DNA from 2 places in the Burkholderia territorii genome. Region 2 is predicted to be linked to the other one. Evidence: riboswitches for the same ligand, from Rfam matches in the RefSeq annotation. Region 2 holds a riboswitch; the other holds the start of a gene.
The links. A riboswitch is a leader RNA that binds a small molecule or an ion and turns the genes downstream of it on or off. The one in region 2 is predicted to bind cobalamin.
Positions count from the first base shown of each region.

Region 1: linked by a shared signal. The riboswitch ahead of WS51_RS05615 (TonB-dependent receptor domain-containing protein) and the one ahead of cobG (precorrin-3B synthase) in region 2 are both predicted to bind cobalamin.

Region 1 is NZ_CP013365.1:1,264,388-1,271,770, reverse strand. It holds gene WS51_RS05640 (DUF2182 domain-containing protein) at 1-194, shown strand, start outside; gene WS51_RS05635 (copper-binding protein) at 233-580, shown strand; gene WS51_RS05630 (VOC family protein) at 630-1,040, opposite strand; gene WS51_RS05625 (Lrp/AsnC family transcriptional regulator) at 1,104-1,565, opposite strand; gene WS51_RS05620 (LysE family translocator) at 1,680-2,318, shown strand; gene WS51_RS05615 (TonB-dependent receptor domain-containing protein) at 2,354-4,282, opposite strand; cobalamin riboswitch at 4,598-4,790, opposite strand; gene WS51_RS31935 (hypothetical protein) at 4,899-5,144, opposite strand; gene WS51_RS05610 (SDR family NAD(P)-dependent oxidoreductase) at 5,196-6,020, shown strand; gene WS51_RS05605 (hypothetical protein) at 6,069-6,314, opposite strand; gene WS51_RS05600 (threo-3-hydroxy-L-aspartate ammonia-lyase) at 6,446-7,383, opposite strand, start outside.
Region 2 is NZ_CP013366.1:1,800,340-1,807,722, forward strand. It holds gene cobJ (precorrin-3B C(17)-methyltransferase) at 170-1,897, opposite strand; gene WS51_RS18885 (precorrin-2 C(20)-methyltransferase) at 1,894-2,628, opposite strand; gene WS51_RS18890 (precorrin-8X methylmutase) at 2,625-3,251, opposite strand; gene cobG (precorrin-3B synthase) at 3,244-4,686, opposite strand; cobalamin riboswitch at 4,717-4,907, opposite strand; gene WS51_RS18900 (bifunctional cobalt-precorrin-7 (C(5))-methyltransferase/cobalt-precorrin-6B (C(15))-methyltransferase) at 5,112-6,347, shown strand; gene WS51_RS18905 (cobalt-precorrin-5B (C(1))-methyltransferase) at 6,347-7,383, shown strand, end outside.

The sequences.
Region 1 (7,383 bases), on a different replicon from region 2:
ACGGCGCATATTGCGTGGGCTGCTGCTGGCTGCTGATGGCGCTGCTGTTCGTGGGCGGCGTGATGAACGTCGTGTGGATCGTCGCATTGTCGCTGTTCGTGCTCGTCGAAAAGGTGCTGCCGGGCGGCGAGCGCATCGGCCGCGCGCTGGGCGTCGTGCTGATCGCGTGGGCGGTCGCGACGTTGCTGGTGTAGCCGGCGCGCTCGTTACTGGCTGAACGGGGAGTCGCTCGATGAAGACCAGATGCCTCGCCATCGCCGTACTCGGCGCGATGGCTGTCGTTGCGATGCCGGTGCGCGCGGGCGGGAACATGCCCGACATGAGCATGGGCGACATGAAGATGTCGGCGCAGGATTCGGAGCTGACCGATGCCGAAGTGAAACGGATCGATGCCGCGCACGGCATGGTGACGCTGAAGCACGGCGCGCTCGAGAACGTCGGGATGGCGCCGATGACGATGGCGTTCAAGGCCCGTGACCGGGCGATGATCGAGTCGCTGCATGTGGGCGACAGGGTCAAGGTCCGGGTCGAGCGCGTGGGCGGCACGCTGACGATCGTGAAGCTCGTGCAACGACAGTAACGGCGGCGCAAGCGAGCGCTTTCCGCGCGACTGTCTCGGGCAGGCAGCGCTAACGCCCGTCTTTACCTGGAGCACCGTCGGCTTCAGCGAAATTCAGTTCGACGCCATTGCCGGCCGGGTCGGTGAAAAAGAGCTGGAGTTGACGCGTGAGCGGCACGTACGCGCGCGAGTACCGGACTTGCGCGTCGGCCAGACGCCGCTCCATGTCGGCCGCGTTTGCGCAAGAAAACGCCATATGGTCGAACGTATTGACGACATGCGCCGGCCGGACCTCGCCGGGCCGTGCTTCCGACAGATGGAGAATCGCCTGCGCCCCCGCGTAGAGCCAGTAGCCGTTGCTCCGGAACGGCGGTCGATAGCCCGGCTCGAGGCCCACGACGTTCACGTAGAAATCGCGCAGCGTGTCGAGCGTGGCTCGATCCGCGCGCAGGTTGTAATGATTGAGTCCGATCACTGGCATGGCGGGTTGTCCGGTTCGTGCAAGGTGCACACCGCACAGCATCGCGCAACGCGGGCCGTCCTGTCACCTCCGCGCGCCCTTGACCGCCGCTGCCGGCCGTGCGACGCCGCGCGCCGGTAGCGGCGTCGACATCACGATCGACGTGCGTGTTTCGCCGTACAGGTTGATGCGCTCGATCAGTTGCTCGAGGTGCGCCATGCTGACCGCGACGAACCGCATCACGTAGGAATCGGCGCCGGTCACGTGATGGCACTCGACCACTTCGGGAATCGTTTCCAGCAGCTTCAGGAATTTCGCCTTCGCCGGTTGCGGCACCGTGATGCCGATCAGCGCGCTCACCGGGTAGCCGGCGGCGGCCGGATTGACGCGCGCCGTGTAGCCGTCGATCACGTCTGCCGATTCGAGACGCTTCACGCGTTCGGTCACCGCCGGTATCGACAGGTGAACCTGGCGCGCCAGATCCGTGTAGCTGATGCGGCCGTTGGCCTGCAGCAGCGCGAGTATCTTCCAGTCGAGTTCGTCCATCGCGGCGGAGTTTTTAAGGTGAGGGGCCTATTTTTCCTTAAAAACCGTCTTCAGCGGCGACCGGACTTTCCCTACGATGCGGTTCATGTCATTGCACGTCGCGAGGAGCCGGCCATGCTGTTCATCAAGTCCGTCGTGATGGGATTGTCGATCGCGGTGCCGGTCGGCCCGATCGGCATGCTCTGCATCCAGCGCAGCCTGAGCCACGGCTTTCGCGCAGGATTCGCGACGGGCATCGGCGCCGCGTGCGCCGATGCGATCTACGGGCTGCTCGGCGCGCTGGGCGTCGCCGGCATCGTCACCGCATTTCCGATGCTGACCGTCGCACTGAAAATCGTCGGCGGCGCATTCCTCATCTGGCTGGCCTGGTCCATCGCGCGGCAGGCACCGGCCGCGCCGGCCGCAGTGCACGACGCGCCGCGCGCGAGCGTGCTGCGCGATTTCCTGACGACCTTCGGCCTCACGCTGTCGAACCCGATGACGATCCTGTCGTTCGTCGGGATCTTCGCGGCGCTCGGCCCGCTGTCGGGCGCGCACGAAGGCACGGCGGGGCCAACCGTGGCATCGATGGTGGTGGGCGTGTTCGCCGGATCCGCGACGTGGTGGCTGTGCCTGAGCAGCGCGACCGCCGCATTGCGCACAAAGATGCCTCTACCGCTCATGCACGGCCTGTCGCGCGGATCGGCGGTCGTGATCGCGGTGTTCGGCGCGATCCAGCTGATCGCGGGCATGCGCGGCGTCGCAGGGGCGTGACGCAAACCACGCCGTCGTCGCACCGCGCACCCCACTCAGAACGTATAGCTGACCTTGCCGAACGCGGTGCGGCCGAGCGTGTTGTAGCCGTACGCCGTCATGTACTGGCGGTCGAACAGGTTCGACAGCGTCGCCGACACCGTCAGGTGCGAATTGATCCTGTACGACGCGCGCAGGTTCACGGTCAGGTACGACGGCAGATACGTCGTGTTGGCCGGGTCGTCGAACGTCGTGCCGCCGTAGTTCAGCGACGCGCCCGTGCTCAGCGCATGCAGGTTGAACTCGTCCCACGTGTGGTCGACGTTGACGCTGACCGTCTGGCGAGGCCGGCGGTTGAGCCAGCTGTCGTTGGTTTCGTCCTGCGGATTCAGGAAACCGACCGCGATGCTCACCGGTGTATACCGGCCGATCGTGCCCTTGTACGACAGGTCGATGCCGCGGATATGCGAGCGGCCGATGTTCATCGGCGAGCGCGTCGCGGGGTTGTACGCGATCAGGTTGCTGATGCGCGTGTCGTAGATCGCGGCGCTGAACGTGCCGTACGCCGTGTTCGCGTCGAGCGCGGCTTCGACCGAATCGCTGCGTTCCGGGTTCAGGTCCGGATTGCCGTAGCCCGGGTAGTACAGGTCGTTGAACGACGGCAGGCGGAACGCGTTGCCGTACGACACGCGCGCCGTATAGACGGGCGTGATGGCCCATGACAGCGCGGCATTGCCGGTGTTCACGGCTTTTCCGGCGATGATCTCGTGCCGCCCGGCGACGAACAGCGTCACGCTGCCGAGTGTCGCCGACTGGTGCAGCGAGAACGCGGAGTCGTTGCGCGTGGGCACGCCGTCGGGCACGTCGACCGGCAGGAATGCCTGTTCGCGCGTGAAGTCGTACGCGAGCTTCGTTTCGCCCGACAGCGGCAGGCCGAACAACCGGAAGCCATGCTCCTGATGGGTCAGCGACGTCGACGTGCTGATGCGCTGCGAGTTGATCTGGTCGGTCGGGATGGTCGGATCGCCGGCATACAGGAACTGGCGATCGTTCGCATAACCGAACGACTGGTCGAATTGCGTGTCGGGCGTGATGTCGAGATGGAACGCGATGCCGGTCGTCAGCTGATGATCGAGCTCGCGATTCGCAAAGCCTGCGTTGTCGAAGGAAAGATCGGAACGGTGATACAGCGCGAACGTCGAGATCGACCAGTTGTCGCGCGCGTAGCCGAGCCGCGCATCGAGGTCCTGTGCGTGATACGGATTGCGTCCGGCCTCGTGCCCGTACGCGAACGGCCGCGTCGCATCGATGCCGGCCGTGTTGTAGTCGTGCAGGCCGAGCGTGTAGGTGAGGCCGCCGAGTGCGGCGAGCGGCCCGGTCGACGGCACGGTGCCCGACGTGCGCACCTGCGTGTCGAAGGTCTTGTTCGTGCCGCCGCCGAACGACGCGGTGGTCTGGTTCGGCTGGCCCGCGGCGCGGCGCGTGAACAGCTGCACGACGCCGCCCATCGCGTTCGCGCCGAACGATGCGGCGGCCGGCCCCGAGATCACTTCGACGCGTTCGAACGCGTCGGTCGGCAGGTCGGCCCACGGCGCGATGCCGGTCGTCGGCGAGCCGATCCGGATGCCGTCGATGAACACCGCGACCTGGTTGGCGGACGAACCGCGGATGCTGACCGACGCGGACGAGCCGGGGCCGCCGTTCTGCGAGACGGTCACGCCCGGCAGCGTCGCGAGCGCCTGCGTGATGCTTGGGTCGCTCGGCGACAGCCGGTCGAGATCGGCGCGCGTGAGCACCTGCGTGGTCGCATAACGCTGGTCGAACGATTCGGGCAGGTGCCGCGTGTCGGTCACGCTGATCGTCGGCAGGTCGGCGGCTTCGGCGGGCCGGGGCGATTGCGCGGGCGCCGTGTCGCCGGCGGCATGGGCGAGCGGGGCGAACAGCGCCGTGGCGGCGGACGTGGCGAGAAGGTGGCGAAGATTCATGAGGCAATGAGCGTGATCGTGTTGCAGGGACGGCAAGCGTAAGCGTGTGGCGGTGCGTACCGCCGCGGTTCGTGTCGGTCTATCGCGAGGCGAGACGGCGTGGGCGGTCGTCGGGCGGGCCGGAGCACACGGCAACGCACGCGCGTGCAGGCACGCCGCGCCGATGGCCGGCGCGACGGCACGACGCTTCCGGTAAGGAAGCGCAGATGAAAAGTCTGGACATCTGAAGGGTCCTGAGGTCGGGCCGTCCATGCAACGGGGCGACCGCGAAAGGCGGCGCCTGGCGCTCCGGGACACCCCGCCCGGCGCGGCTGCTTGGACCTCGGGTCGATGGCAGGTCTCCTGGCTCGCGGGTCGCTATTCGCACCGGCCTTCCCGGTTTCCCAGTGGCGTGGGGGAGTGCGAATTCGCCGCTCACAGTTGCGGGGGCAGCCGCAGATTCGAGGCGCTGCCTCTCCTGCGTTCCCTTTTGATCCCGTGTCCGGGAACCATCAGCGCGCAAGCGTAATGGCGAGCACTCCGCTGCGTCAATTGGCGAAGCACGCAGGGATGCGAAAAAACGTCAGTGCGCGGCGGATTCGTCCCGAATTCCGTCTCGCGAGACCTCGGCATCGCGTTACGTCAGACGAAACGGAAAGATGAGGAAGGCGGCCACGTTGGCGTGACCGCCGAACGCTTCGTCCGGGGGCGTACTGCGCGAGCTCCACTCGAATGTGCGGCGCGCGTGCTCGATCTCGTTCAAATGGGCGACGCGAAAGCCCGGCTCGTGCTGCATGTTGCGGATATCGCGGGCTGACGCGAAGCGGCCCGCGCACGACATTCTGTCGGCGCTCGCGGTGCGGCCGCCCCGGGCGGCCGGCACCCTTGAATCCCGCATTCGCGCATCCGCGCATCGACCAGACAGGACACTGACATGACGACCCAGATTCGCTTCGACGGCGGTACCGCCGTGATTACCGGCGCGGCCAGCGGCATCGGCAGCGGGCTTGCGCGCCACGCGGCCGCGCTCGGCATGCGCGTGGTGCTGGCCGATCTCGACCCGGCGAAGCTCGACGCGTTCGCCGCGACGCTCGACACCGACGTGCTGTGCGTGCCGACCGACGTCAGCCGCCCCGAGGCCGTCGACGCACTGGCCGACGCCGCGTGGCAACGCTTCGGCGGCGTCGACCTCCTGTTCAACAACGCGGGCGTGATGACCACCGGCTTCAGCTGGGAAATCACGCCGGAGCGGTTCGAGCGCAGTTTCGCGATCAACGTGCACGGTGTGATGAACGGGCTCCGCAGCTTCGTGCCGCGCATGCTCGAGCGCAACGTGCCGGCGCGCATCGTCAATACCGCGTCGGTCGGCGGATTCCTGCCGAGCCCGCTGATGTCGCCTTACTCGGCGACGAAATTCGCGGTGGTCGCGCTGACCGAATCTCTTTACGGCGAACTGAAGATGCTCGGCGCGCCGGTCGGCGTGTCGCTGCTTGCGCCGGGGCCGGTGCAGACGGGCATTTTCAACGACCCGTTCGGCGCCGCGCACGAGCGGCCGGAGGTGCGGGGCTTCGTCGAGACGATGCGCGCGATGTTGAACGCGCACGGCCTCACGCCCGACGCATTTGCAGCGCGGGCGTTCGACGGCATTCGCGACGGGCGTTACTGGCTGATTCCGCAGCCGCAGGCGATCGACGGCGCGCTGCAGCGGCGCACCGCAGACATCCTCGCCGCGCGCGACCCGTCGCTGCCGTCGTTGTAATGAGATGACGCGGGCCGGCCGCCCGACGCGGCCGGCTCACGTGCCGGGTTACATATGCATGCCGGCGTGCGTGCGGCCGTTCGGGTCGCCGCCGCGATCGGGCGGCGTATTGTTCTGATCGATCTTCGCGAGCACGAAGCCCGCATGCGGCAGGGCGGGCGAACGGGGGACGGCCTGCGCGACCGGGTCGCGCGGCGAAATGGTGGAAAAACCGGATGACGTCGCGCCCGGTTGCGCGAACGCCGTGACGGATGCGGCCGCGACGGCGGCGGCGACGATCGCGTGCGTGTTCATGGCGACTCCTTCTTCACGACAGACTGCGAAATCACGCATTCAGTCTAGGGCGCGAAACTTAACGCGACGTGAAGGAGCGGCGGCGCGCGGATGACAGGATGTTCATACGGCCATCCGCGCGCCGCAACGCATCACGCGGAGGCGGCGATCAGCGCGCAGAAGTTCTCGAGATCGACGTTGCCGCCGCTGATCACGATGCCGACACGCTTGCCTTTCAGTTCGTCCTTCATCCGGCGCGCGGCCGCGAGCGACAGGCAACCGGTCGGTTCGACGACAATCTTCATACGCGTCGCGAAAAAGCGCATGCAGTCGACGAGTTCCGCGTCGGTCGCGGTCAGGATGTCGTCGACGTCGCGGCGCAGGATCGGGAACGTCAGGTTGCCGAGATGCTGCGTCTGCGCGCCGTCGGCGATCGTGCGCGGCGTGTCGATATGGACGATCGAACCGGACCGGAACGATTGCTGCCCGTCGTTGCCGGCTTCCGGTTCGACGCCGTACAGCTTCGCGTGCGGCGACAGCGCGCGCGTCGCGAGTGCCGTGCCCGACAACAGGCCGCCGCCGCCGAGCGGCGTGAACACGGCGTCAAGCGGCCCGACTTCGTCGAACAGTTCCTTCGCCGCCGTGCCCTGGCCCGCGATCACGTCCGCGTGGTCGTACGGCGGCACCAGCGTGAGCCCGTGCTTCTCGGCGAGCGCGCGGCCGATCTGCTCGCGGTCCTCGGTATAGCGATCGTAGGTCACGACGTTGTCGCCGTAGCCGCGCGTCGCGGCCATCTTCGCGGCCGGCGCATCCTGCGGCATCACGATCGTCGCCGGGATGCCGAGGATGCGCGCCGACAGCGCGATCGCCTGCGCGTGGTTGCCCGACGAGAATGCGACGACGCCGTGACGGCGTTGCGTCGCGTCGAAGCGCGACAGCGCGTTGAACGCGCCGCGGAACTTGAACGCGCCCATGCGCTGCAGGTTCTCGCACTTGAAGAACACCTGCGCGCCGAGCGCTTCGTCGATCGTTCGCGACGTCATCACGGGCGTGCGGTGCGCGTGGCCGTCGAGTCGTGCCGCGGCGGCCG
Region 2 (7,383 bases):
CATATCGAAACGCGAGGCGGCAGATTTTTCCGCTTGCGTGACGCGTGTGGTCTGTCAGGGCGATGAAGCGATGCGCACTGAAGCGGTCCACCATGTCGATGGACCGCTTCCGGCGAACGGGCCACGCCGGGCCGGCCCGCGCGGCACGCGAATAGCGGGAGACGCGCCTTCAGCGATACCAGCGCGGCGTGTAGACCCACTCACGCCCGTCGCCGATCGCGAAACGCCGCGTCGTCGACGAGCCGACGATCACCATCGTGCGCATGTCCACCTGATCGCTGCGCAGCGCGCCGAGCGTCGTCGTCGCGAGCGTCGCGCCGGGCCGGCCGATATCGCGGCCGAGCACGACGATGGTGTCTGCCGCTCGATACGCGCGCACCGCGTCGAGCGCACGGTCGAGCTGCCACGGCCGGGCACGCGAAATCGGGTTGTAGAACGCCATCACGAGATCGGCTTGCGCCGCGTGCCGCAGGCGTGTCTCGATCACGTTCCACGGCTTCAGGTTGTCCGACAGCGAGATCGCGCAGAAATCGTGACCGAGCGGCGCGCCGGCCTGCGCGGCGGTTGCGAGCGATGCCGATACGCCGGGTTCGATACGCAGTTCGACCGCGGCCCATCGCGGGTCGCGCGCTTCGTCGAGCGCTTCGAGCACGGCCGCGGCCATCGCGAACACCCCGGGATCCCCCGACGACACGACCGCGACGTGCCGGCCTTCGGCCGCGAGTTCGAACGCATGGCGCGCGCGCTGCATTTCCTCGCGATTGTCCGTGCCGTGCACGCGCTGGTTCGCGCGGAACGGGCCGGCCATCGTCACGTAGGTCGTGTAGCCGAGGATGTCGGTGGCTTGCGCGAGCGCGGTGCGGGCGGCGGGCGTGAGCCACGCCGCATCGCCCGGGCCGAGGCCGAGCACCGTCAGGCGGCCGCGTGCACGGCCGAGCGACGCCGGGTCGACGGGCTGCGCCGCCACCGCGCACGCGAGGCCGTCGGATACTGCGCGCAGCGTGTGCGCAACGCGCAGCGTAGCGCCCAGCAGGGCAGCGGCATCGACATCCCGGTCGCCGGCGACATCGCCGCCGACATCGGCGAAGCGCAGCGGCACGCCCAGCGTCCGTGCCGCCGCTTCGACGCGCGCATCGCCCTGCAACGTAACCGATGCGACGAGTGCGGCAAGCGCCAGTCGAGCGAGACCGTGCATCTCGAGCAGCGCGTCGATACGCTCGGCAAGCGACGGCGACGCATCGGCCCGCACGCCGTGCGCGTCGATGCCGACCACCACGCTACGCGGGTGGATCACGAGTTCGTCGCGCGCGCCGCGCCATGCATCGGGCGTCACGCGGATCGCATGCGCGGCCGCATCGTCGCGCGGCAACGCGACGTCGTCGAGCCACGGCGCCGCGCCGTCGATGCGCGTGGCCGCGCCCGCGAGCAGGTCGGACACGAAACGCTTGCCTTGCTGGAGATCGGCGAGCGCATAGCCGTCGGGCGGGTTGAGCACGCACGCGCCGAAGCGCAGCTCGCCGCTCGTCGTGATCGCCGGTGCGACGCCGAGGCATTCGGCGATTTCGCGCGCGATCAGGTTGACGCCGGTCAGCCCGCCGAGCAGCGGCACGACGGCCGAGCCGTCTTCCGCGACCGCGAGCACGGGCGGCTCGATGCCCTTGTCGGCCAGCGCCGGCGCGACGCAACGGATCACGATGCCGGCCGCGCACAGCGCGACGATCGGCAGGCCGCGCGCGTACAGTTCACGCAGGTGCGCGCCGAGTTCGTCGAACGGCACGTCGGCCTCCACGCGCGACGCGAGCCCGTGCACCGAGGCGCCCGGATAGCGCGCCTGGATGCGCCGCGCGGTATCGAGCGCGCCCGCGCCGAGAATCACGATCGCGGGCGGAGTCGTCATCCTTGCCATTTTTCCCCCGGCACGACCAGCAATGAGAAGTACGGCGACGCCATCGGATCGACTTCGTCGAGCGGCACGATGCGCTGCGCCGCCATCGTCGCGCGCTCGACGTACAGCGCGCGCTTCGCGAGCCCGAGCTCGTCGAGCACGCGGCGCACCTTGTCGAAATTGCGGCCCAGCTTCATCACGACGGCCGCGTCGGCCTGCGCGAGCCGCGTGCGCAATTCGTCCTCCGGCAGCACGCCGGACAGAACCGACAGGCTCTGGTTGCGATAGACGAGCGGCTGGCCGAGCACGGCGGTGCCGCCGAGCATCGCGCACACGCCCGGGATCACCTCGGTGTCGTAGCGCGGCGCGAGGCGATCGTGCAGATACATGTACGACCCGTAGAAGAACGGATCGCCTTCGCAGATCACCGCGACGTCGCGCCCGGCGTCGAGATGTGACGCGACGATTTCGGCGGCCGTATCGTAGAAATCGGCGATCACGGTCTCGTAGCAGAGCGGCGGCGGCAGCGCCTCGGTCGTCACCGGATAGACGAGCGGCAGTTGCGTCTGTGCATCGAGCAGGTGCGCCTCGACGATTCCGTACGCATTGCCCTTCTTGCCCTTCGCGACGAAATACGCGACCACCGGCGCCGCCTGCAGTACGCGCAGCGCCTTGATCGTCATCAGTTCGGGGTCGCCGGGGCCGACGCCGACGCCGAACAGGCGTCCGCGCGGGGCCGTCATTCCGCCTCCGTCGCGAGTGCGTTGACGGCGGCCGCGGCCATCGCGCTGCCGCCGCGCCGGCCGAGCAGCGCGACGTACGGCACGCCGCGACTGTCGGCGTCGAGCGCCGCCTTGGATTCGGCCGCGCCGATGAAGCCGACCGGAAAACCGAGGATCAGCGCGGGGCGCGGCGCACCTGCGTCGATCATGTCGAGCAGGTGGAACAGCGCGGTCGGCGCGTTGCCGATCACGACGACGCTGCCGGCCAGATGCGGGCGCCACAGTTCGAGCGCCGCGGCCGAGCGCGTGTTGCCGAGATGCCGGGCGAGGTCGGGCACTTCCGGTTCGCCGAGCGTGCAGATCACGCGATTGCCGGCCGGCAGCCGCGCGCGCGTGATGCCTTCGGCGACCATCCGCGCGTCGCAGAGGATCGGCGCGCCGGCCGCGAGCGCCGCGCGGCCCGCCGCGCCCGCGCCGGCCGAGAAGCGCAGGTCGTAGGCAACATCGACCATCCCGCACGCGTGGATCACGCGCACCGCGAGCTTCTCGAGATCGGGCGGAACGTGCGACAGGTCGGCCTCGGCGCGGATCGTCGCGAACGACTGGCGGTAGATTTCCTGCCCGTCGCGAATGTAGTCAAGCATCGGTGGTGTCCTGGCTGTGCCGCGCGCCCGCCAGTCGGGCCGCGGCCTGGTCAATCGTCAGATGGCGCGCGAGCGGGGCGCCGAGGCCCGCGGCGGCGTCGCGCCGGTAAAGGTCGTAGCGTGCCGGCGCGACCGCGACGAGCGTGTGCGCGGCGGGGTGCGGCAGCGCGCAGTGGCGCTCGCAGCCGGTCAGGTGCACGTCGACCGGATGGCCGATACGTGCGGCCAGCGCGAGCGCATCGTGTTTCGTATCGGCGCGCGACTTCGCGCAGCCTGCGCTGCCGGTGCAGGCGACCAGCGCCGCCAGCGGGTCGGAGGTCGAGCACACGAGGCCGAGCGCCGCGAGCGCGTCGAGCACGGCGCGCGTGCGCTCGTGCCGCACGCCGTGCACGAACACGCCTTGCCACGGGGTCATCGACAGCGTGCCGTCGCCGTGTGCTTCGGCGAGTGCCGCGAGCCGTTCGAGCTGGATTGCGTCGAGCCGGCCGAGCACGAACTGCGCGCCGACGCTGCAGCGATCCGCATCGCGCGACGGCCGTACGCCGAAACGCAGCGCCGCGTCCGCATGCTTGCGCCGCCAGCCGGACAAGCCCGGATCGGCCTCGAGCGGGAAGGGCGCGTAATGCTGCGCGCGCTCGCGCAGCGCGCGTGCGGCGCCGGCTGCGAGCAACGCACGCATGCGCGTGACATCGGCCGGTGCGAGATCGAGGAACGCGAGCAGCAGCGCGCGAACGAGCGCGACGGTCTGGTCGGGCGCGACGTCGAACCAGGCGGGCGGATCGCCGGGCGCGACCGGCGGGCAGCCGGCGAGGCCCGCGGCGATGCGGATTGCGCCGTCTTCGCGGCGTCGCGCGGCAAGCCAGATGTCGTGCGGATGATCGAGCGCCGCGACCGATTCGCCGCCATCGAGCTGGATCGAGAACTTCGGCGACACCTCGCCGCGACGCGGCTCGTGCGTGAGCATGTCGAGCAACGGCAGCGCGAGCGCGCGGCTGTCGACGAGTGCGTCGGGATCGCGCCCCGCGAGCGGGCTGAGCATCAGGTTGCGGATATCGTCGCTGGCGGCGAGCGCGGCCCGGTCGTCGGCGGCATCGCCCGTGCTCGCGTGCGGGCCCAGGCCCGCGGCGAGCAATGCGTCGGCCAGCGTCTCGGCCGCGCCGTCGCGAATGCCGCGCAGTTGCAGATTCGCGCGATTGGTCGCGTCGATCGCGCCCGAGCCGCAGGCGCGGGCCGCGTCGGCAATTGCACGCGCCTGCCGTGCGTCGAGCCGGCCGCCGGGCAGCTTGATCCGGCACAGCCCGCCGTCGGCGGCCGCGACGATGCGCACGAGCCCCGGGCAAGCCGACGGGCGCACGACGGGCGACGACGCAGGAATGGAATCGGGGGCGGAGCTCAACGGGATACCGGGGACAGTGTCGCGCCGCGGCCAACGCATCGGTACACCCCGCCCGACGCCGACTGGCACGCACGCACTTTCATGCCGGCAGGTCTCCTGGCTGACAGGTCGGCGCCGGCTCCCGGCCTTCCCGGTGAAACCAGTGGCACGAGGGGGAGATCGGCTCGCTGTCTACAGTTGCGGGGGCAGCCACAGCGGCGCGGTGCGCGCCCTGTGTTCCCTCTTCGGCCCCGAAGGGCACCGGCGAACGAACGGCCGTAGCATACCCGATTTCACCGGCGCTTCGCGACCGCCGAACGGGCACCGCGGCCGAAGCGCTACGCGGCCGGGCATCGGCGGCCCCGCAGATGAAACGCGTGGAGGAACACGGTACCATGCCGACTTTCGCAATGCGGACGGCCGCACCGGCGCTTTCACGGCCGCCGTGCGCCGACTCGATGGAACCGGACGATGGGGAAGGGTGCATGACGGCGTGGCTGACGGTAGTGGGCATCGGCGACGACGGCTACGCGGGGCTCGGACGCAGCGCGCGGCGCGCGCTGCTCGAGGCGACGCGTGTCGTCGGCGCGAAGCGGCACCTCGACATGCTGCCCGCACGGCTGCGGGCCGAACGCGCAGCATGGCCTTCGCCGTTCGACGTGTCGGGCCTGCTCGCGCGGCGCGGTTCGCCCGTCTGCGTGCTGGCAAGCGGCGACCCGATGCTGTTCGGCGTCGGCGCGACTCTCGTGCGTGAACTATCGCCCGACGAATGGCGCGTGCTGCCCGCGCCGTCGTCGCTGTCGCTCGCGGCCGCGCGGCTCGGCTGGGCGTTGCAGGACGTCGGTGCGGTGTCGCTCGTCGGCCGGCCGCTCGCGACGCTCGCGCGTCATCTGCTGCCGGGCCGGCGCCTGTTCGTGCTGAGCGCCGACGGCCGCACGCCGGCCACGGTCGCCGCCGAACTCGCCGCGCGCGGCTTCGGCCCGACGCGCATCAGCGTGTTCGAACACCTCGGCGGCCCGCTGGAGCGGCGCATCGACGGCCTCGCGCAGGACTGGAACATCGACGAAACCGCCGCGCTCAATCTCGTTGCGCTCGATTGCCAGGCCGGCCCCGACGCGCCACGCCGCGCACTCACGCCCGGCCTGCCCGACGACGCATACCGCCACGACGGCCAGCTCACCAAACGCGACATGCGCGCGCTGACGCTCGGACGCCTCGCGCCCGCGCCCGGCGAACTGCTGTGGGACGTCGGCGCGGGCAGCGGCTCGATCGGCATCGAGTGGATGCGCGCGCATCCGTCATGCCAGGCGATCGCGATCGAATCGCATGCGGAGCGGCAGCGCTTCATCGAGCACAACCGCGACGCGCTCGGCGTGCCGGCGCTGCAACTCGTCGCGGGGCACGCGCCCGAGGCGCTCGCCGGGCTCGCGACGCCCGACGCGATCTTCATAGGTGGCGGTGCAACCGCGCCCGGCGTGCTCGACGCGTGCTGGTCGGCGCTGAAGCCTGGCGGACGGCTCGTCGCGAACGCCGTCACGTTGCAGGGCGAGCTCGCGCTCGCCGCGTGGCGCGACCTGCACGGCGGCACGCTCACGCGCGTGTCGCTCGCGCACGCCGAGCCGCTCGGCCGCTTCGACACGTGGCGGCAGCCGCTGCCCGTCACGCTGTACGACGTGCACAAGCCGCATGCCACGGCAACCGGCCTCGCGGCCTGCGCATGATGCGAGACGAAACGCCCGAACAACCTGCACCGCTGCGCTTCGGCTATACGACCGGCAGCTGCGCGACCGCGACGTCGCTTGCGGCCGCGCGCCTGCTGCTCGCGGGCGTCGCGGCCGACGCGGTCGAGATCGTGCTGCCGAAGGGACAGCGCGTGATGATGCGGCTCGCGTTCTGCCGGACGACGGCTGACGGCGCGGAAGCCGGCACGATCAAGGATGCCGGCGACGATCCGGACGTCACGCACGGCGCGCTCGTCTTTGCGCGCGTGGCGCTCGCGGCGATGCCCGGCGTGCGCTTTCACGCGGGGCCCGGTGTCGGCACCGTCACGCGCGCCGGACTCACGCTGCCGGTCGGCGAACCGGCGATCAATCCGGTGCCGCGCCAGATGATGACCACGCACCTCGACGCGCTCGCGGCCGAATTCGGCTACGCGGGCGGCTTCGACGTGACGATCGGCGTCGAAGGTGGCGAGGCGCTCGCGTTGAAGACGATGAACCCGCGTCTGGGCATCGTCGGCGGATTGTCGATCCTCGGCACGACCGGCATCGTGCGGCCGTTCTCGTGCTCGGCGTACATCGCGTCGATCCACCAGGGCATCGACGTCGCGCGCGCGAACGGGATTTCGCACATCGCCGCATGCACCGGCAACGCGAGCGAGGATGCGATGCGCGCGCACTACGGCCTGCCCGACATGGCGCTGATCGAAATGGGCGATTTCGCCGGCGCGGTGCTCAAGCATCTGCGCCGCGCGCCGGTCGCCCGCCTGTCGATGTGCGGCGGCTTCGGCAAGCTGAGCAAGCTCGCGGCAGGCCATCTCGACCTGCACAGCCGCCATTCGAGCATCGACCTGCCGCTGCTTGCGCAGTGGGCGGCCGAGGCGGGCGCGAGCGCGGCGCTGCAGGCCGCGATGCGCGCGGCGAATACCAGCCAGGAAGCGCTGAAGCTCGCGCAGCACGACGGCGTGCCGCTTGGCGACATCGTCTGCACGCATGCGCTGCGCGTCGCGCGCGACATCGTACCGTCGTCGGTCGCGGT